DNA from 3 places in the Pantoea sp. RCC30.1 genome. Region 2 is predicted to be linked to each of the others. Evidence: predicted binding sites of a transcription regulator. Region 2 holds the regulator's gene; each other region holds the start of a gene.
What was found. Region 2 encodes PurR, which represses purine synthesis genes. Its sites were predicted from a motif close to CANGCAAACGTTTGCNTG; they were not measured.

Region 1: purM (phosphoribosylformylglycinamidine cyclo-ligase) is a predicted target of PurR. The motif match lies at 2,879-2,896, and genes of this name have one in related genera.
Region 3: AC2LB6_RS04790 (NCS2 family permease) is a predicted target of PurR. The motif match lies at 2,673-2,690, and genes of this name have one in related genera.

What each region holds. Positions count from the first base shown of each region.
Region 1 is NZ_JBXUHX010000008.1:142,256-149,587, reverse strand. Features, by position in the region: gene hda (DnaA inactivator Hda) at 1-567, opposite strand, end outside; gene uraA (uracil permease) at 676-1,959, opposite strand; gene upp (uracil phosphoribosyltransferase) at 2,104-2,730, opposite strand; gene purM (phosphoribosylformylglycinamidine cyclo-ligase) at 2,960-4,000, shown strand; gene purN (phosphoribosylglycinamide formyltransferase) at 3,997-4,635, shown strand; gene pstB (phosphate ABC transporter ATP-binding protein PstB) at 4,749-5,516, opposite strand; gene pstA (phosphate ABC transporter permease PstA) at 5,529-7,163, opposite strand; gene AC2LB6_RS09770 (ABC transporter permease subunit) at 7,160-7,332, opposite strand, start outside.
Region 2 is NZ_JBXUHX010000017.1:44,216-51,547, reverse strand. Features, by position in the region: gene gloA (lactoylglutathione lyase) at 89-496, shown strand; gene rnt (ribonuclease T) at 616-1,284, shown strand; gene AC2LB6_RS15725 (Grx4 family monothiol glutaredoxin) at 1,328-1,663, opposite strand; gene AC2LB6_RS15720 (C40 family peptidase) at 2,029-2,838, shown strand; gene cydH (cytochrome bd-I oxidase subunit CydH) at 2,884-2,973, opposite strand; gene purR (HTH-type transcriptional repressor PurR) at 3,255-4,280, shown strand; gene punR (DNA-binding transcriptional activator PunR) at 4,277-5,182, opposite strand; gene punC (purine nucleoside transporter PunC) at 5,290-6,492, shown strand; gene cfa (cyclopropane fatty acyl phospholipid synthase) at 6,802-7,332, shown strand, end outside.
Region 3 is NZ_JBXUHX010000003.1:157,160-164,491, reverse strand. Features, by position in the region: gene AC2LB6_RS04800 (malonic semialdehyde reductase) at 1-314, shown strand, start outside; gene AC2LB6_RS04795 (4'-phosphopantetheinyl transferase family protein) at 493-1,242, shown strand; gene AC2LB6_RS04790 (NCS2 family permease) at 1,290-2,603, opposite strand; gene yieH (6-phosphogluconate phosphatase) at 2,756-3,415, shown strand; gene AC2LB6_RS04780 (GlxA family transcriptional regulator) at 3,427-4,359, shown strand; gene AC2LB6_RS04775 (acyltransferase) at 4,344-5,339, opposite strand; gene glyQ (glycine--tRNA ligase subunit alpha) at 5,560-6,471, shown strand; gene glyS (glycine--tRNA ligase subunit beta) at 6,481-7,332, shown strand, end outside.

The DNA of each region.
Region 1 (7,332 bases), on a different contig from region 2:
CACATCTTCCGGCAACTCAAATCCGCGTAATCCGGCACGCAGTTGCAGCGCCTGCAGTTTGTCTTCGTCAGAGAGCGGTTGCAGGCGATAGATCTGTCCCCAGTCCAGCCGCGAGGCGAGATCGGGCAGCTGAAGATTCAGCTGGCGTGGCGGACGATCGCCGGTGATAAACAGGCGCGTATTGCCGGTTTCCAGAATACGGTTATAGAGATCGAAAATCGCCATTTCCCATTCCGGCTCGCCTGCAATGCATTCGATGTTATCGATGCAGACCAGTGACAGCTGCTCCATCCCTTCCAGCACTTCCGGTACAAACCAGGTGCGTTTATCCAGCGGAACGTAACCGACTGCTTCGCTGCGCGCTGACATTTCGGCGCACGCGGCGTGCAGCAGGTGGCTCCGTCCACCGCCTTCGCGTGACCAGAAGTAGAGATAGCTGCCATGTTGTTGATTGAGAGCGCCTTTTAGTGCGGCAATCAGCGACGGGTTTTCCCCCGGCCAGAAGCTGGAGAAGGTTTCATCGTCGGGTAAATAGAGTGGCAATGACAATTGTGCCGGCGTGTTCAGAAGCACCTCAGCAAGAGAACAAGCAAAAAATCGGGGGAAGTCTAACACAGTTTTCAGAAAGAGATGAATGGGGCGTCCCTGCCCCGGATCCTCTCAGGCTCGCTGCAATCAATGCTCGCGCGTTTCCTCAGCCTCCAGCACCACTTCTTCCGGTCTGAGCCACGAGATCACACGGAAGATCAGCGCCAGTCCGACACCCACGATCGTCGCCAGCGCCATGCCTTTCAGTTCCGCCGCGCCGATATGCACCTTCGCACCGCTGACGCCGATGATCAGGATCACCGAGGTGAGGATCAGGTTCTGCGCTTTGTTGTAATCCACTTTGGATTCGATCAACACGCGGATACCGGATGCCCCAATGACGCCATACAGCAGCAGCGACACGCCGCCCATGACCGGAACCGGAATCGCCTGGATCACCGCCGCCAGTTTACCGACGCAGGAGAGCAGAATCGCCAGAATCGCCGCGCCGCCAATTACCCAGGTACTGTAAACGCGGGTAATCGCCATTACACCGATGTTTTCACCGTAGGTGGTGTTGGGCGTGGAGCCAAAGAAGCCGGAGATCACGGTCGATAAGCCGTTGGCGAACATCGAACGATGCAGGCCAGGGTCACGAATCAGATCTTTTTTCACGATGTTGGCAGTGACCACCAGATGACCGATATGCTCAGCAATGACCACCAGCGCCGCAGGCAGAATCGTCAGCATCGCCACCCACTCAAAGCGCGGCGTATAAAAAGTTGGTAGTGCAAACCACGGGGCTTTAACCACGCCACTCCAGTCAACGATGCCCATAAACGCAGAGAGCAGATAGCCCGCCACCACACCAACCAGAATCGGGATGATCGCCAGGAAGCCACGGAACAGCACGGAACCGAATACCGTTACGCCGAGCGTGACCATCGAAATCAGCACGGTTTTGCTGTCGGGCGCACTGCCTTCAGCGGGCAGCAGGCCCGCCATATTCGCAGCGACACCCGCCAGCTCCAGACCGATGACGGCGACAATGGCGCCCATCGCCGCCGGAGGGAACATCACGTCGAGCCAGCCGGTGCCCGCGCGTTTCACAATCAGCGCCACGATACAGAACAGCACGCCACACAGAATAAATCCGCCCAGCGCAACCTCATAACCCAGCGGCAACAACAGCAGCACCGGCGAGATAAAGGCAAAGCTTGAACCCAGGTAGGCGGGAATTTTGCCTTTACAGATAAAGAGATAAATCAGTGTGCCGACGCCGTTAAACAACAGCACCGTCGCCGGATTGATGTGGAACAGAATCGGAACCAGTACCGTGGCACCAAACATGGCGAACAGGTGTTGCAGGCTGAGTGGAATGGTTTGCAGTAACGGCGGTCGTTCACTGACGCCAATGGCGCGACGAGTCATCATTTATCCCCTGTGTTTTTTTATCCCCGAGGGTTCGCGCCTCTGGCACAGCAGAAGGCATGCCGGTGCCGCCTTGCGGCAGACCGAATCCGTTCGGGGAGTTTTTTGCCAAAAAAAAGCCGACTCTCTGGTCGGCTGTGCGATTTATTTGGTTCCGAAAATCTTGTCCCCGGCATCGCCGAGCCCGGGAATGATGTAACCCTTTTCATTCAATCCCTGATCCACTGACGCGGTGTAAAGCTCGACGTCAGGATGCGCTTTCTCCAGCGCGGCAATCCCTTCTGGGGCGGCAACCAGAACCAGCACTTTGATGCTGGTGCAGCCCGCTTTCTTCAGCAGGTCGATAGTCGCAATCATGGAACCTCCGGTCGCCAGCATCGGATCGACCACCAGCGCCAGGCGCTCTTCGATGTTAGAAACCAGCTTCTGGAAATAGGGAACCGGCTCCAGCGTCTCTTCATCACGGTAAACACCTACCACGCTGATACGTGCGCTGGGAACGTGCTCCAGCACCCCTTCCATCATGCCCAGGCCGGCACGCAGGATCGGGACCACCGTGATTTTTTTGCCCTTGATCTGATCGATTTCTACCGGGCCGTTCCAGCCCTCAATGGTGACGCGCTCTGTTTCCAGATCGGCGGTCGCTTCGTAGGTCAGCAGGCTGCCCACTTCAGAGGCCAGCTCGCGAAAACGCTTTGTACTGATATCATGCTCACGCATCAAGCCCAGTTTATGTTTGACCAGCGGGTGTCTGACTTCCACGATCTTCATTGGTGTTCTCCCGGAATGAGTTGAGCTAAAAAAAATCGCGGGATTATACCGCCTTTTGCGCTCTGCGCCACCTGCTCTTGCGCAAAGCCGCGGGATTTACCGGGACAAATAGAGGATTAATGAAAATCGCCCGATGCGCAATGCCGGACTCGCAAACGTTTGCCTGCACTGATAGAATTGCCGCGCTTTATTTTAAACCACCAACCGCAACTCGCGTGGGGACCTCGCAGTGACCGACAAAACCTCTCTCAGTTACAAAGACGCCGGTGTTGATATTGATGCTGGTAACGCTCTGGTTGACCGTATTAAAGGCGTAGTGAAAAAGACGCGTCGCCCGGAAGTGATGGGTGGACTGGGCGGTTTTGGTGCGCTTTGCGCGCTGCCGCAGAAATACCGTGAACCGGTGCTGGTCTCCGGCACCGATGGCGTTGGCACCAAGCTGCGTCTGGCGATGGATCTTAAACGCCACGATGCCATTGGTGTTGACCTGGTCGCGATGTGCGTTAACGACCTGGTGGTACAGGGCGCTGAGCCGCTCTTCTTCCTCGACTACTACGCCACCGGCAAACTTGATGTGGATACCGCCTCTGCGGTGATCACCGGCATCGCCGAAGGTTGTCTGCAGTCGGGTTGTGCGCTGGTAGGCGGTGAAACCGCTGAGATGCCAGGCATGTATCACGGCGAAGATTACGACGTGGCCGGTTTCTGTGTCGGCGTGGTGGAAAAGTCAGAAATTATTGATGGTAGCAAGGTGCAGGATGGCGACGTACTGATCGCCCTCGGCTCCAGCGGCCCGCACTCCAACGGCTATTCGCTGGTGCGCAAGATTCTGGAAGTCAGCAACACCGATCCGCTGGCTGAACAGCTGGAAGGCAAACCGCTGGCTGATCATCTGCTGGAACCCACCCGCATCTATGTGAAAAATATCCTCAGCCTGATCGAGCAGGTCGATGTGCACGCTATCGCACACCTGACCGGCGGCGGCTTCTGGGAGAATATTCCGCGCGTGCTGCCTGACAATACCCAGGCCGTAATCGACGAGAAGAGCTGGCAGTGGCCGGCGGTCTTCAGCTGGTTACAGCAGGCGGGCAACGTCAGCCGTTTTGAGATGTACCGTACCTTTAACTGCGGCGTCGGCATGATCATTGCCCTGAGCCCGGCAGATGCGGACAAAGCCATTGCGCTGATGCAGGCCGCAGGCGAGAAAGCCTGGAAGCTCGGCGTAATTAAAGCGTCTGAGGCCGAAGAGCGTGTGGTCATCAACGGATGAAGAAGCTGGTTGTACTGATTTCCGGCAACGGAAGTAACCTTCAGTCCATCCTTGACGCCTGTGCCAGCGGGCGGATTCACGGCAGCGTCGCTGCCGTGTTCAGTAACCGTGCCGCCGCTTATGGCCTGACGCGGGCGCAGGAGGCGGGAATTCCCGCCCACGCGCTTGCCGCCAGCGATTTCGCTGACCGCGAAGCCTTTGATCGTCAGCTCATCGCTGAAATCGAAGCATACAGTCCGGACCTGATTGTGCTGGCAGGTTATATGCGCATTCTCAGCAGCGCTTTCGTGGCGCATTTCCACAATCGTCTGCTGAATATCCACCCTTCCCTGCTGCCAAAATATCCGGGTCTGCATACGCATCGTCAGGCACTGGAAAATGGCGACAGCGAACATGGCACTTCCGTGCATTTCGTGACGGACGAACTGGATGGCGGTCCGGTGATCCTGCAGGCCAAAGTGCCGGTCTTTCCTGGCGACAGTGAAGCGGAGATTACGGAGCGGGTGCAGCACCAGGAACACGCTATCTATCCACTGGTGATCGGCTGGTTTGTCGAGGGCCGGCTGGCGATGCGTGACGGTAAAGCCTGGCTGGATGGTGAACCGCTGCCGCCGCAGGGCTATGCTAACGACTGACACGTCAGAAGAAGCGCGGGCCATCCATGGCCCGCGATGCTTTACTATGGGCATAGGCTCCCATCGCTTTAAGTTGATAAGCCTTCTGTCGAAAAACCGCTCTCTCCCCCTCCTTAACCGTAGCGTCCCGTAATGTAATCTTCGGTCCGTCGCTGTTTCGGCGCGGTGAAAATCCGGTCGGTCTCATCAAACTCCACTAACGCGCCCTGATGCATAAACGCGGTGTAATCTGACACGCGCGAGGCCTGCTGCATGTTGTGCGTCACCAGCACCAGCGTGAAATGCTGCTTCAGCGTGGTCATCAACTCTTCAATCACCAGCGTGGAGATCGGATCCAGCGCGGAGGTCGGTTCATCCAGCAACAGCACTTCCGGCTCTATCGCAATGGCGCGGGCAATAACCAGCCGCTGCTGCTGTCCGGTCGAAAGCGTCAGCGCATTCTGTGACAGCTGATCTTTGACCTCGCTCCACAGCGCGGCCGCGCGCAACGCACGCTCGCAGGCTTCATTAAGCACACGCCGATCGCGTACACCCTGCAAACGCAGCCCGTAGACCACATTTTCATAGATCGATTTTGGAAAAGGGTTGGGCCGCTGAAACACCATGCCGACCCGACGGCGCAGCGCAGAGAGATCCTGCTCAGGCCGCAGGATCGGCAGCGAACCCAGCAGCACGTCGCCCTCTACCCGGCAGTGATCAATAACGTCATTCATGCGATTAAAACAGCGCAGCAGCGTCGATTTACCACAGCCCGACGGGCCAATAAGCGCGGTAATCCTGTTTTTCGGCACCTGCAGAGAAATATCCTGCAGCGCCTGGCGCTCGCCATACCACAGCGACAGATGGTTAATGGTCAGCGCGATATCCGTGTCGGACGTCATAGTCATAGCCTGTTATTGAGTCATAAGGCGATAGCGTTCACGCAGACGGTGACGCAGGCCCATCGCCAGCAGATTGAGCGACAGAATGATCAGCACCAGCAGCAGCGCGGTGGCAAACACCAGCGGCCGGTCAGCTTCAATATTCGGACTCTGAAACGCCAGATCGTAAATCTGGAAGCCCAGATGCATAAACTTGCGATCCAGATGCAGATAAGGGAACACCGCGTCGACCGGCAGTTCCGGCACCATTTTAACGACGCCAACCAGCATCAGCGGCGCGGTTTCACCCGCGGCACGCGCCACCGCCAGGATCAGGCCGGTCAGCATGGCTGGCACCGCCATCGGCAGCACCACGTTCCACAGCGTTTCCGCCTGGGTCGCGCCCAGCGCCAGCGAGCCCTGCCGCAGGCTGTTGGGAATACGGGATAGTCCCTCTTCGGTCGCCACAATCACCACCGGCAGCGTCAGTAATGCCAGCGTCAGCGACGCCCACAGCAAACCTGGCGTACCAAAGGTGGGATTGGGCAGTGCGCTGGCGAAGAAGAGCTGGTCAATGGTGCCACCCACCAGCCAGACAAAGAAGCCCAGACCAAACACGCCATAAACGATTGAGGGGACGCCCGCCAGATTGACCACCGCGATGCGCACCAGCCTGGTCAGCGCATTGCGTCCGGCATATTCGTGCAGCCAGATGGCTGCGATAACGCCCAGCGGCATCACCACCAACGACATCAGCAGCACCATCAGCACGGTGCCAAAGATCGCCGGAAACGCCCCGGATTCACTTTCACCCTCGGCGGGTGTGTCACTGACGAAGCGCCACAACTGATGCAGAAAATGTCCGGTTTTGCCGGTCAGCGTCATCGCATTCGGCTTCCAGCTGTCGACAATTTCGGTCAGCGGAATCGCATGTTCGGTGCCCTGCACATCCCGCAGGATTAACAGATCGCGCTGACTCTGCAGTTGCAGAGAAGCCAGTGTCTCACTCAGCTGATTAAAGCGCCGCTGTAAAGCCGCCTGATTGGCCTGATATTCCGATTCTGCCTGTAGATCAAAGCGCCCGGCAGCACGGTTTGTGGCCGCCTGCTCATCAAGCTGCTCACGCTGGCTGTTGATGCGCGCCATATCAACCCGGCGAATCTGATTAACCTGCCGTACCAGCATCTGCACCTGTCCGAGCCGCTGATGCAGCAGCGCATCGGGATCCTGGGCAGTTAACTCTTCATTATCTTCACGCAGGCCGACAAACCAGCCATAGGCCTGGCCGTGGCTGCGGCGTTGCAGCACCATGACATCCGCTGGCTGGCTGACCTTCGCGGCCGCGCGGCTGTAGACGACGCGGAAATCGGGTGCGTCCCAGTCACGGTTACCGGTTTTAATCAGATAACGATGGACCTGGCCGCCGCTGTTGCCCTGCTCATCGGCAGGAGCCGGAAAACGCCGCTGATGTTCCAGGGTTTCGCCCAGCAGACGTGTTTCGCCACCTTCCGGCTGACTGAACGTATAAAGGTCAACGCGCTGCGGCCAGAAAGCGCGAACGCCCTGCCACGCCAGTAGCCCAATCAGCAGCGTAAAAGCCAGCAGGCAGACGGCGACGGCACCGGCGGTTAACCAGCGCCAGCGGTCATTCTGTCGCATCGCCTTCATGCCTGCTCCTCGTGCTGGCTGTAGCGCTGACGCAGTCGCTGACGGATCAGCTCGGCAACCGTGTTAATCACCAGCGTAAACAGCAGCAGCATCAGGGCGCTGAGAAATAGCACGCGATAGTGGGCACTGCCCGCTGCGGCTTCCGGCATCTCAATGGCGATATTGGCGG
Region 2 (7,332 bases):
GCGGCAGCCATTATTCAATGGCGATTTTCATCGCTATACTTATCGCCTGGGTCATCCGGCGATGGCGTTTTATTTAAAAGAGGATGTTATGCGTTTACTTCATACCATGCTGCGCGTTGGCGATCTGCAACGTTCTATCGATTTCTACACCCGTGTGCTGGGCATGCGCGTGCTGCGTCAGAGCGAAAACACCGAATATAAATATACCCTGGCGTTTGTAGGCTACACCGACGAGAGCGAAGGTGCGGTGATCGAGCTGACTTATAACTGGGGCGTCGATAAGTATGACCTCGGCAATGCGTATGGTCACATTGCGCTGGGCGTTGATGACGCAGCAGCAGCGTGCGAACGTATCCGCAAAGATGGCGGCAACGTGACGCGTGAAGCGGGTCCGGTTAAAGGCGGCTCCACCATTATTGCCTTTGTTGAAGATCCTGATGGCTACAAAATCGAGCTGATCGAAAACAAAGATGCCGGTAACGGCCTGGGCAACTAAACCTGCCCCTCAGCCTGCCTTCCGGGTGGGCTGAATCCCCTTCTCTTCGCTTCATCTGCTGCACCCGGCCCCGTTTTTTGCCATAATACGCGCTGCCCTTTTTCTGCAACGAGATCCTGATGTCTGAATCGAATTCCCCTAATGCACTCAATCAACGTTTCCGTGGCTTCTATCCGGTGGTGATCGACGTTGAAACCGCAGGTTTCAACGCCCAAACCGATGCGTTACTGGAGATTGCCGCTATCACGCTGAAAATGGATGAAGAGGGATGGATTCAGATCGACCAGACGCTGCACTTCAACGTCGAACCTTTTGTCGGCTCGCTGCTGCATCCGGAAGCGCTGGCCTTTACCGGTATCGATCCGAGTAATCCGCTGCGCGGCGCAGTCAGTGAATATGAAGCGCTGCACGCCATTTTCAAAATGGTGCGCAAGGGCATTAAAGACAGCGGCTGCAATCGCGCCATTATGGTGGCGCACAATGCCACGTTCGACCTGAACTTTATGTCAGCGGCGGCGGAACGTGCCAGCCTGAAGCGCAATCCATTTCACCCGTTTGCCACCTTTGACACCGCAGCGCTGAGTGGACTGGTGCTGGGTCAGACGGTTCTGGCGAAAGCCTGTATTGCGGCGGGAATGGAGTTTGACAGTACGCAGGCGCATTCGGCGCTCTATGACACTCAGCAGACGGCAACGCTGTTCTGCGAGCTGGTGAACCGCTGGAAACGGTTAGGTGGCTGGCCACTGCCCTTCGCGGAAGGTGATGCAGAAGCCACGACATCCGCATAAGGGATGCCGCAATGAAAAAGGCCGACGTGATGTCGGCCTTTTTTTATTCTGCTTCTTTAAACTTCTCTGCAGTCTCTTTGATCAGCGTCTGCAGTTCACCTCGTTGTAACATCTCGACGATGATGTCGCAGCCACCGACCAGCTCGCCATCAACCCACAACTGCGGGAAGGTTGGCCAGTTAGCGAATTTCGGCATCTCGGCACGAATGTCCGGGTTCTGCAGAATATCCACGTAAGCAAAACGCTCACCACAGGCTGACAGCGCCTGTACCGCCTGTGCAGAGAAACCGCAGCTAGGCAGTTTCGGGGAACCTTTCATGTACAGCAGGATCGGGTTTTCTGCGATCTGGCGCTGAATTTTTTCTACAGTACTCATAATTGCCTTCCTTAATTCGTCACTTCGTGTTTGTTTATTGTAGCGACTTCGCAGCGTGACTGAAAACGAGATTTTGACCGCTGCCCGATTAAATCGCCATCATTGTTAAGTTCAGCTTCGTGACGCCTGAATCCCTGATTATTAACAGCTGGTAACAGTTTAATAATTCGTAATAATTTCGTTGATATAAGACGCTGAAAATGTTCATTTTCAGCGCGATTACGTGGGTTGCAAAGATTAATATTAAAAGGCATTACAGTTTTTAAAAGAACTGGACTAGAATGGCCTGGGCGCTGATCCTGGATCAGATTAATCTCAACTTTGTCGCGGTGCGTAGTGGCCCTGACAACTTAACTAATCAACGGACTATGCGTTTAATCATTACGCTTTTGATGCTGGCCTTTGCGCAACTGTTTTTCAACGTCGCTGCTGCTTCACCGCACGCGCCGGTGAACGTCAGTACGCATAAAGCAGAAAAAAAGAGTGCGCGCGACGATGAGCGCCGCAAACGTCGCCAGGTAAAAACGGTGACGAAAAAGACTCGCCTCAGCCCTGTTCAAAAACTCAAAACTAAAAAACAGAAAAAAGTCGAACTCACTGCGAAACAGACGCCTGCTAAGAAGACCTCGCTTAAAACCGCCCGTATCAGCAAAAGCAAAGAAAAAAATAAAGAGAAGAAACGCTATGGTCATCAGCGCCAGCTAAAAACCGCTGAGGTCACCACCAGCGAACCTGGCACAATTAAAATGAGCAAATCCCACCGTCAGCGCTATCAGAAGGCACGTGAAACCGCGATGACCAAGCTGATGGGCCAGTTGGGTAAACCTTATCAGTGGGGCGGCACGTCACCCCATACTGGTTTCGATTGCAGCGGTCTGGTCTGGTACGCCTATAAAGATCTGGTGAAGTTTAAGATCCCGCGTACCGCTAACGAGATGTATCACCTGCGTGACGCAGCGCCAATTAAACGCGAGTCGCTGGAGAAAGGCGATCTGGTCTTCTTCCGCATTAACGGTCGCGGTACTGCGGACCACGTCGGCGTTTACCTGGGCGATGGCAAGTTTATTCAATCGCCACGTACCGGTAAAGATATTCAGATCAGCGCATTAGGAGAAGATTACTGGCAGCGCCACTACATTGGCGCCCGTCGGGTGATGACGCCAAAAACTATACGCTGAGCAGCAGAACAGTCAGAAAAAGCCGGGATAATCCCGGCTTTTTTATTAGTGCAGAATGGCAGTAAAACTAAAGGCCACAATCATCAGCAGACAGCCTGCGGTGGTCATTAACGCCAGTTTAAGATCGGTACTCATTGTTTGCTCCTTAGTCACACAATTTGTAGGGATATGGCATTTTCCCACACAGCCCGGTAAAAATCTCGTTTTATCCGTCCAGCCTTGTTAGAATCCCGCCTCTGTTGCGCAACGCGCGCAACTCTGATTCCGTTTGCGCATCTTTTAAGGCATTTATTCTCCGCCAGCGGCCTGTTTACGGGCAAGAAAAGCTGCATTTTTGCGGAAAAAACCCTGAGCAGACGCAAACGTTTAACACTACGCTTATCATAGAGTTAGATAAGCACTGGAGTCCGATTTTCATGGCAACAATTAAAGATGTGGCGAAACGCGCCGGCGTCTCAACGACCACCGTTTCGCACGTCATCAATAAAACCCGCTTTGTCGCTGAAGAGACACGCAACGCGGTCTGGCAGGCGATAAAAGAACTTCACTACTCGCCGAGCGCCGTCGCGCGCAGCCTGAAAGTGAACCACACCAGGACGCTGGGCCTGCTTGCCACCTCCAGCGAAGCGCCCTATTTTGCTGAAATTATTGAAGCGGTTGAAAATCACTGTTTTGACAAAGGCTATACGCTGATTCTGGGTAATGCGCATAACGACCTGCAAAAGCAGCGCGCCTACCTCAGCATGATGGCGCAGAAACGCGTCGATGGTCTGCTGGTGATGTGCTCTGAATATCCGGACGATCTGCTGCAGATGCTGGAAGAGAACCGTAATATCCCAATGGTGGTGATGGACTGGGGCGAGTCGCGCGCCGACTTCACCGACACGGTGCTCGATAATGCTTTCCAGGGCGGCTATCTGGCTGGACGCTATCTGATTGAACGCGGACACCGTGATATTGGTGCTATCCCCGGTCAGATGGAACGCAACACTGGTGGAGGACGCCACGCCGGTTTCCTGAAGGCGATGGAAGAAGCGGGTATTCAACCGCGTGCCGAGTGGATTGTGCAGGGTGACTTCGAGCCGGAGTCAGGCTATCAGGCGATGCAGCAGATCCTGTCGCAGAAACAGCGTCCAACGGCGGTGTTCTGCGGCGGTGACATCATGGCGATGGGCGCGATTTGCGCCGCCGACGAGATGGGCCTGCGCGTCCCGCAGGATATTTCGGTGATCGGTTATGACAATGTGCGCAACGCCCGCTATTTCGCACCGGCCCTGACGACCGTGCATCAGCCTAAAGCCCAGTTGGGTGAAAAAGCGCTGGATATGCTGCTGGACCGCATCACCAGTAAGCGTGAAGTGTCACAAACGATTGAAGTCCACCCTACGCTGATTGAACGCCGTTCCGTGGCCGATGGTCCATTCCGCGACTATCGCCGTTAATCTTCGCTTAACCACTCCTGATTAAGTGTTTGCGCATCACCCAGATAGCTGAGCAACCAGCCTGTTGCCGGTGATGCGCGATCTTCAGCCCAGCTGACGCAGCAGGGGCTGTCCGGGAACGCCACCGGCAGTGTCAGTTCAACCAGCTGGCCGCTGTCCAGCAGTGGCCTGGCAAGATGACCCGGCACCATCGCCACACACAATCCCGCCTGTACGCACTCCAGCCCGGTCTGCCATTCCGGCACCACCAGCCTGCGCTGGTTATCCAGCGTCCATGTCATACGGCGTGGCAGCGCACGCGAGGTATCTTCCAGCACCAGTGATGGCCAGCTTCGCAACGTGTCATCATCGATCTGGCTCGCCTGCGTCAGCGGATGATCCGGCGCGACCACGCAGCGCCAGTTGAGAGTGCCCATATCGCGAAACGCAAAACGTCCGCCCACCGGGATTGCCTGCGTGGCACCAATCGCGACCTCCACCCGGCCATCGGCCAGCGCATCCCAGACGCCGTTAAAGACTTCATAGCTGATGATGAGCTCCATATCGGGGAAGTGGCGATAGAAATCTTTAACCAGTTGCCGGGTGCGCTGAGGCTTTGCAATACGGTCAACGGCAATGCTGAGCTGCCCGCGCCAGCCGTTGGCAAGCTGCTGACACTGTCGCCGGGTGGCAAGCATTTTTTTGATGACGCTGCGCCCTTCCCTGACAAAATGCTCGCCTGCCGGGGTGAGGACCACTTCACGATGCTGACGCTCAAATAGCGGCACCGCCAGCCAGTTCTCCAGCTGGCGCACCGTGTAGCTGATGGCAGAAGGCACCCGATGTAACTCCTGCGCGGCAGCGCTGAAGCTGCCCCCACGGGCGACCGCGTCAACCACTTCTAATGCATATTCTGACCACATAATCTGCCTTCAAAAATTTTAACAGCAATCGGCAAATATTACCGTTTCACAGCAGCAAACGCACCTTTTACACTCTGCCGCGTTTATCCTGCAAAAATGAGAATGAGATGTTGTCGAATAAAGGATTTATGCCTTACCTTGCCCTGCTGAGCATGCTCGGCTTTTTAGCCACAGATATGTACCTGCCCGCCTTCGGGGCGATGCAGCAAACCTTTAATACCTCACCCGGCCTGATCAGCGCCAGTATGAGTCTCTTTCTGGGAGGCTTCGCCCTGGGTCAGCTATTCTGGGGACCGCTCTCCGATCGCATTGGTCGCAAACCTGTGCTGCTGGCCGGACTGGCCATGTTTGGCATCGGCTGTGCGGGCATGCTGTGGGTGAATAATATCTATCTGATGCTGGCGCTGCGCTTCGTGCAGGCGATTGGCGTCTGTGCTGCGGCCGTGAGCTGGCAGGCATTAGTGGTGGATCGCTACCCTGCCGCGCGCGCCAACAAAGTCTTCGCCACCATTATGCCGCTGGTTGCGCTCTCTCCCGCGCTGGCGCCGTTGCTGGGTGCCTGGCTGATCGGCCACTTCCACTGGCGTTCGATTTTCCTGGTGCTGACCCTGATTGCGATGGCGCTGATACTGACCACGCTGCGTCTGCCCACCGTTCGCAAAGCCGCAAGTGAAAAAAAGGCGCAGCCGGGCTTCTTCACGCTGCTGAAATCGCGGGTCTACAGCGGCAACGTGCTGATCTACTCTGCCTGTTCTGCCAGCTTCTTTGCCTGGCTGACTGGCTCGCCGTTTATTCTGGCGGATCTGGGTCTCTCACCCGCCGATATCGGCCTGAGTTATGTGCCCCAGACCCTCGCCTTTTTAATAGGTGGATTCGGCTGTCGCGCTCTGCTCAACCGCTTTAACGGTGCACAGTTGCTGCCCTGGATGCTGGGCGTCTACAGCCTAAGCATTCTGTCGCTGTTTGCTGTTGCGCTTGCAGGCAACAGCACGCTGGTGAGCCTGATGGTTCCGTTCTGCGGGATGGCGCTGGCTAACGGGGCGATCTATCCGATTGTGGTTTCCAGTGCACTGATGCCCTTCCCGGATGCCACTGGTAAAGCTGCTGCTTTGCAGAACACCCTGCAGTTAGGACTCTGCTTCGCCGCCAGCCTGGCGGTATCAGCTGGATTAACCCAGGCGCTGTTTACAACCACGCTGATGATGGCGGTGACCATTGTGCTCGCGTTGATCGGTTACGCCATGCAGCGTGCCGCAAACGCACAAACTGTTGTTGCCTCTGCGCAACCTGCCTGCCAGGATAATCATTGATACCCTGACTTCTTACTTAGCGCCCTAACAATAAGTTATTGAATATTGACCCGCGTGAGCATATACTCATCCGGGTCAACAAACCTGTAATAAATCAACAATATAATAACGTAATAATCTGATTGGCACCCTGCTGCCGGGACGGTATTCGCGCGCGTTATTCTCATCTTACCCGACCTGCTGCAGGCTGTTCCAGTCCTCTGTATCACACAATAACCGGTTTGCGGAGCCATCCGCATCGTTTCTCAATGCCTGAATAAATTGACTACTCTTTGTTCAGGTTCAGATTGGACAGGTGGTGGAAAATCTATGAGTTCATCTTATGCAGAAGCAGTGAGCCCTGAAGAGAACCATTGGTATCGCATCGTTCATGAACTGCTGGAAAAAGCGGATATCGAAATTAATGGTTCACGTTCCTGGGATATTCATATTAATCATCCTGGTTTTTTTAAACGTGTTCTGCAGGAGGGCTCTCTTGGGCTCGGTGAGAGCTACATGGATGGATGGTGGGAGTGTGACCGGCTGGATATTTTCTTCCACCAGGTACTTAAACACAAACTCGATCAGCAGCTGCCTCATCACTTTAAAGACACGCTGCGCATTGCCGCCGCCCGCTTAACCAATCTGCAGTCAAAAAAACGGGCGTGGATTGTCGGTAAAGAGCATTACGACCTGGGCAACGATCTCTTTTCACTGATGCTCGATCCATACATGCAATACTCCTGTGGCTACTGGAAAGAGGCTACGACGCTGCCAGCAGCGCAGGAAGCCAAGCTGGATATGATCTGCCGTAAATTAGCGCTGGAACCCGGGATGTCGCTGCTGGATATTGGCTGTGGC
Region 3 (7,332 bases), on a different contig from region 2:
TCTATGAGCAGTTGCCCGCGCTGTTCCCGCATGCGGATGCACGCAGCTGGTTTACCGGCAGCCCGGAAGCGGCAAAAGAGACCGCTTTCCGTAACAGCAGCCTGCAGGCGGGTTATCTGATCCTGGCGGCCCGTTCGCTGGGTCTGGATGCCGGTCCGATGTCCGGTTTTGATCCGGCCAAAGTCAATGATGCCTTTTTCCCCGACGGTCAGTATCAGGTTAACCTGCTGATTAACCTCGGCTACGGTGAGGCATCAAAACTGCATCCGCGCCTGCCGCGCCTGAGCTTTGAGCAGGCGAGCCGCTTCGCCTGATGCTACCCGCGTCGCGATTCGGTTCGCGACGCGTATCTAAGATCGATCCCGCCAATCTGCGCTACTCCGCTCATCCTATTCCGAATTTAACCTAATCTGTGCGTTGCCAGGTGCATTCCGATAAGAAAATTCCTACAATGCTTCTGATGATTATCTGACCATTTTCACGGAGCGACAGATGGCTGGTCATTTTGTACGCTGGACGGGCGATCCCGGCTTCCCGGCTAATGATTTACGCATTCCCCAGGCTATCTCCGACACGGCACAGCAGTTTGCTGACAAACGCCGTGGGCGATTTCTTGCCGCGCGTACCCTGCTGGCACAGCTGATGCTGCGGGTTTATGGCATTAATGAGCTGCCGCGCCTGATTATCCAGAGCAACGGACGTCCCGTATTTGCTGACAGCGATCTGCCCGACTTTAGTATCGCTTATGCGGGTAATACGGTGGGTGTGCTGCTGGCCGAAGAGGGTGGACGTGCCGGTCTGGATATGGAGATTGTGCATGCTCGGAGTCGCCAGACTCAGGAGCAACTGATTCAGGGATTAACCTCGGGCGAGATCGCCTGGATCAATGCCCAGCAGGATGCCATGGAGGCAGTGACGCAGATCTGGACATTACGCCAGAGCATTCTCAAGCTGACGGGAGAAGGTGATCGGGGACTGGATTCGCTGCGCCTGTTACCCGGTGCGGGTCGGCTGCGATCGTCACTCTATCCCGACATCCAGGTGGTGTGTGACGCGGAGCTTGTGCTGGTCTGGTCGTGCGCGCTGTCGTCTGCGACCCAGCGTCTGCATTTGTGGGAGATGGATAGTGCCTTTCAGTGGCACCCATTACGCGAAATAGAGATGGGTAAGCCCAACATCGGGCCTCATGCCCTGCGGCTGACCAGCCTGCCCAGCGAGCGCAGTCTGCATCCTGAAATATAAAAAAGCCGCAACCCAGAGATTGCGGCCCTCAATAGCCCTCAATACGCTTAGTGCCCGTCGATAAAAACAATCTTCAGCACAAACAGCAGAGCAACAATCACCACGCAGGGGCTGATTTCACGCCAGCGGCCGGTGCCCAGCTTCATGACGCAATAAGCGATAAACCCCAGCGCAATGCCTTCGGTAATTGAAAAGCTGAAGGGCATCATGGCGGCGGTTACAAATGCCGGAACGGCTTCGGTCAAATCATTCCAGCGTACGCGCGACAGGCTGGCAGTCATCAACACGCCAACGTAAATCAGCGCGCCCGCAGCGGCGTAGGACGGCACCATTGCCGCCAGCGGTGACAGGAAGGTCACCAGCAGGAACAGCAGCCCGGTGACCACCGCCATCAGGCCGGTACGGCCACCAATCGCCACGCCCGAGGTGCTCTCGATATAGGCGGTCACGGATGAAGTGCCCGCCAGCGCCCCACTTACCGAACTGATGCTGTCAACATAGAGCGCCTGCTGCATCCGTGGGAAGGTGCCGGTTTCATCGGTCAGTCCCGCTTTGTCGGTGACGCCGATCAGCGTGCCGGAGGAGTCGAACAGATTGACCAGCATAAAGGAGAAGATCACGCCCGCCATGCCAATGTTAAAGGCACCTTTGATATCGACCTGCCCGACTACCGAAGTAATGGAAGGCGGCGCAGAAAACAGGCCGACAAATTTCACATCGCCCAGCATCCAGCCAATCGCCGTGGTGACGACCATCGAGATCAGCACCGCCGCATGGATATTGCGTGATGCCAGAATGGCGATAATAAAGAAGCCCAGTGCGCCCAGCAGCACGCTGTGCGAGGTCAGGTTCCCCACCGCCACCAGGGTATTGGGATTCGGCACGATAATACCGGCGTTCTTCAGTCCCATCATGGCGATAAACAGGCCGATACCGGCGGTGATACCCACGCGCAGGCTCAGCGGGATATTGGCAATCATCCAGTAGCGAACCCGCAGCAGCGTCAGGATCAGCAGGCAGACTGCACCCCAGAAGATCGCGCCCATACCGACCTGCCACGAATAGCCCATCGCGCCGACCACCACAAAGGCGAAAAAGGCGTTCAGCCCCATTGCGGGCGCCAGCGCCACTGGCAGATTGGCAAACAGTCCCATGAGAATGCTGCCGAAGGCGGCAATCAGACAGGTGGTTACAAACACCGCCTGGGTATCCATGCCAGCGACGCCGAGGATCTGCGGATTGACGAAGACGATATAGACCATCGTCAGAAAAGTGGTGATACCTGCGATCACTTCGGTGCGCACCGTGGTGCCATGTTCCTGCAGCCTGAAGATGCGCTGCAAAACGCCTTGCTTGCTCATGCCATCCATCCAGAAGAAAAAATCATCGGCGCGTATCCTGGCGATTTTACCTGGCCAATACAATGATTTTTCGCAACCGATTGCCAGTCTCGCAATCTGCGCTGAGTACGGTAGAGTGTGGAGCACACCCCTGAATCGAAGGATAGAGTCTGATGTCAGTAGAATGCGTCTTTTTTGATTGCGATGGCACGCTGGTGGACAGTGAGTTGCTCTGCACCCAGGCCTACGTCAATACCTTTGCCCGTTACGGCCTGGACCTGTCGCTGCAGCAGATGTTTGAAAAGTATAAGGGGGTAAAACTCTACGACATCATTCGTGACGTGGGCGACGCGCATCAGGTGTCGCTGCCGATGGAAGAGGTAGAAACGGCTTACCGCACGGAAGTCGCGCGACTGTTTGATCAGCAACTGCAGCCAATCGCAGGCGCGAAAGCGCTGGTTGAACAGATAAAGGTGCCGATGTGCGTGGTTTCAAACGGGACGGTAAAAAAGATGCAGCACTCGCTGGGCTTAACCGGCATGCTGCCGCTGTTTGCGGAGCACCTCTACAGCGGTTATGACATTCTGCACTGGAAGCCCGATCCGGAACTGATGTACCACGCGGCGGAACAGATGCAGGTGCCGATTGAGCGCTGCATTCTGGTGGATGACTCCGAAGCGGGTGCCCGCGCCGGTATCGCTGCCGGCATTCCGGTCTACTACTACTGTGCTGACCCGCACAACCCCGAACTGGATCATCCGCTGGTGACGCGTTTCGACGACATGGCGCAGTTGCCTGCGCTGTGGCGCGCCCGTGGCTGGGATCTGGTGTAGCGCGGGCCAGCATGACACACACCGTCTGGTTTTTAACCCTGCCTGGCGTCATGGCGCTTGATCTGGCCGGCCCGGCCGAGACGCTGAAGCTGGCGGGGGATCGCTTTACGCTGCGCTACATCGGCCCGCAGCCGGAGGTGGTCTGCTCCACCGGCATGACCATTGGTGGCATCGAACCCTTACCGAAAGAGTTGCCCGCCGGGAGCCTGCTGGTGGTGCCTGGCGTCTATGACTCGCAGATCTGTTATGCCACACCGCAGGCCGCAGAAGCACGCGAATGGCTGATGCGTCAGCACAGCGCGCTGCGCGCGCAGACCTTTATGCTGGTCTGCGTCTGTTCGGGTGCGCTGCTGGCGGCGCAGGCGGGTATGCTGGATGACGTACTCTGCACCACTCATCATGATGTGATTGCCCGTCTGAAAGCGGCGGCCCCGCGCGCGCAGGTGCAGGAGAATCGGGTGTTTGTCGGGCATGAAAATATCTGGACCAGCGCGGGCATCACGGCGGGAATCGATCTGGCACTGCATCTGATCTCTCAGCTTTGCGATACGCCCACAGCGCTGGCGGTGGCGCGGGAAATGGTGGTCTGGTTCCGCCGTGCCGGTGACGATCCACAGCTTTCACCCTGGCTGCGTTATCGCAATCACATGCATCCGGCCATTCATCGGGCGCAGGATCTGATGATTGCCCATCCAGAGCATGGCTGGACGTTGACTGAACTGGCCGGACGCACCCATGTCAGTAGCCGCCATCTGGCGCGGCTGTTTCGTCAGCATCTGGGGATCAGCGTGCGGGAATATCATGAGCAGCTGCGGGTTGGCGTGGCGCGCCAGCGTCAGCAGCAGGGTGAATCTGCCGAAAAAGCGGCGCTGGCGGCGGGGTTTTCATCGGCACGCCAGCTACGACGCGCCCGCCAGCGCGAAACCGATCAGCTGACGAAGTGACGGGTATCGACGCGTTTCAGCACCATTCCCAGCAGCAGGCTGCCGCCCAGCGTCAGCCCGAACACCCAGGGCAGGTCGAGCCACGGACGCGACATATCATCGTAGTGATGAGTACGCAGGTAGTGAATGAACAGCGCATGAAAGCCGTAGATCGGCAGTGAATAGCGTGCAATCACCGTAAAACCTGGCAGGGTGCGCTGGTTCAGGCTGTTTTTAAACACGATCAGCAGGCTGATCGCGGCGATAAACACTAGCGGTCCGCAGTAGAGATACCAGGTATCGTTAAACGCTCCGTTGACGATCAGCGCCTTTTTCGTCCCCAGCGTAATGCCAATCACACAGGCGATAAACAGCCCGGCAGCCAGCGGCGTCAGGCCGCGTCGGCTGGTCTCCATGGTGCCAATCGCCCGTCCCAGCAGCGCATAGAGCAGGTAGTAAATGCTGTCGCCGCTGACATAGAGATTAACCGGCAGAAAGTGAAACGGGCCCAGCGACTGGCTGACCGTATTGGGGTTGGCGAGCACCGCCAGCACCAGCACCAGCAGCGCGACGTAACGCGCCTGCACGGTTTTCACCTGAATCAGCGGCGACATCAGATAGATGCCGATCAGCGCAAAGAAGAACCACAGATGATAGAACACCGGCTTCTGCAGCATCTTCAGGATCGAACGTCCTTCGCTGATCGGCGTCAGCCAGGTGATATAGGCCAGCGAGACCGCGCTGTAAAACAGCAGACAGAGCACTAGCCGGAGCATATGGCGCGGCTGAGCGCTGCGTTCGCCGAAAAACAGGTAGCCGGAGATCATAAAGAAAAGCGGAACACAGACGCGTGATGCCGAGTTCAGGAGATTAGCCACATCCCAGGTCGTGCCTGTCACCGCCATCGGCCCGGTGATATACCAGGTGGTGGTGTGAATCACGATCACCATCAGGCAGGCAACCGCACGTAAATTGTCGATCCAGTAAATCTTTTGCGGCATGGTGTCCTCTTGCGCATCGCTCCGTGCGCAAGAGGGTAGTCAAATGCGACCAGCGCAACAACTGCTGCCAGCAGGATTCGGAGCCATCTGTATGCCAGCGTCCGGAATCGCCGCTTAAACGCGCCGGCACCGCCTGGGATTTACGGCTGCACATCGCGCGGTCAAAGGGTATACTGTCGGCCTCTTTTTTTAATCTAACCGAAGCGCGTGCACACTCAACATGCAAAAGTTTGATACCAAAACCTTTCAGGGGCTGATCCTGACCTTGCAGGATTACTGGGCGCGTCAGGGCTGCACCATTGTCCAACCGCTGGACATGGAAGTGGGCGCTGGCACTTCACACCCGATGACTTGTCTGCGCGCACTCGGCCCGGAGCCGATCGCTGCCGCTTACGTGCAGCCATCACGCCGTCCTACCGATGGCCGCTACGGTGAAAACCCGAACCGTCTGCAACACTATTACCAGTTCCAGGTGATCATCAAACCGTCACCGGACAACATTCAGGAGCTCTACCTTGGCTCGCTGAAAGAGCTGGGTATGGATCCGACGGTGCATGACATTCGCTTCGTGGAAGATAACTGGGAAAACCCGACGCTGGGTGCCTGGGGACTCGGCTGGGAAGTGTGGCTCAACGGCATGGAAGTGACGCAGTTCACCTACTTCCAGCAGGTTGGCGGCCTGGAGTGTAAGCCGGTAACCGGTGAGATCACCTACGGTCTGGAGCGTCTGGCGATGTATATCCAGGGCGTCGACAGCGTTTACGATCTGGTCTGGAGCGATGGCCCGCTGGGCAAAACCACCTACGGCGACGTGTTCCATCAGAACGAAGTGGAGCAATCCACCTATAACTTCGAATACGCCGACGTTGATTTCCTCTTTACCTGCTTCGAGCAGTACGAGAAAGAGGCGCAGCATCTGCTGGCGCTGGAAAAACCGCTGCCACTGCCCGCCTACGAACGCATTCTGAAAGCGGCACACAGCTTTAACCTGCTGGATGCCCGCAAAGCGATCTCGGTAACAGAGCGTCAGCGCTATATTCTGCGCATTCGTACCCTGACTAAAGCCGTGGCTGAAGCTTACTACGCCTCTCGCGAGGCAATGGGCTTCCCGATGTGCAATAACAAAAAGTAAGAGGCAGCCATGACTGAACAAACCTTCCTGGTGGAGATCGGCACCGAAGAGCTGCCACCAAAAGCCCTGCGCAGCCTGGCAGAAGCCTTTGCCGCGCAGGTCACCGCTGAACTGGATGCCGCTAACCTGAGCCACGGCGAGGTCAGCTGGTTTGCTGCGCCGCGTCGTCTGGCGCTGAAAGTTGCAAACCTGAGCGCCTCACAACCCGATCGGGAAGTGGAGAAACGCGGACCGGCGATCTCTGCTGCGTTTGACGCTGACGGCAACGCGACCAAAGCTGCTGAAGGCTGGGCGCGGGGTAACGGCATTACCGTCGATCAGGCTGAACGCCTCGCCACCGATAAAGGCGAATGGCTGGTCTATCGCGCCCAGGTTAAAGGCGAAGTGGCCCAGGCACTGCTGCCGGCGATGATTGCGACCGCACTCAGCAAGCTACCAGTGCCAAAACTGATGCGCTGGGGCGACAGCGATGTGCAGTTCGTCCGTCCGGTTCATACCGTGACGATGCTGCTGGGCGACGAGCTTATTCCAGGCACTATTCTGGGCATTAAGTCAGATCGGATTATTCGTGGTCACCGCTTTATGGGAGAAAGCGAAATCACGCTCGATAACGCCGATCAGTACCCTGATGTGCTGGAAAAACGCGGCCAGGTCATTGCCGACTATCAGGTCCGCAAAGCGATGATCAAAGCCGATGCTGAAGCAGCCGCACGTCGCTTAGGCGGCAACGCTGATATCAGCGATAGCCTGCTGGAAGAGGTGACGTCGCTGGTGGAGTGGCCAGTAGTCCTGACTGCGACCTTTGAAGAGAAATTCCTCAAGGTGCCTGCGGAAGCGCTGGTCTACACCATGAAAGGCGAT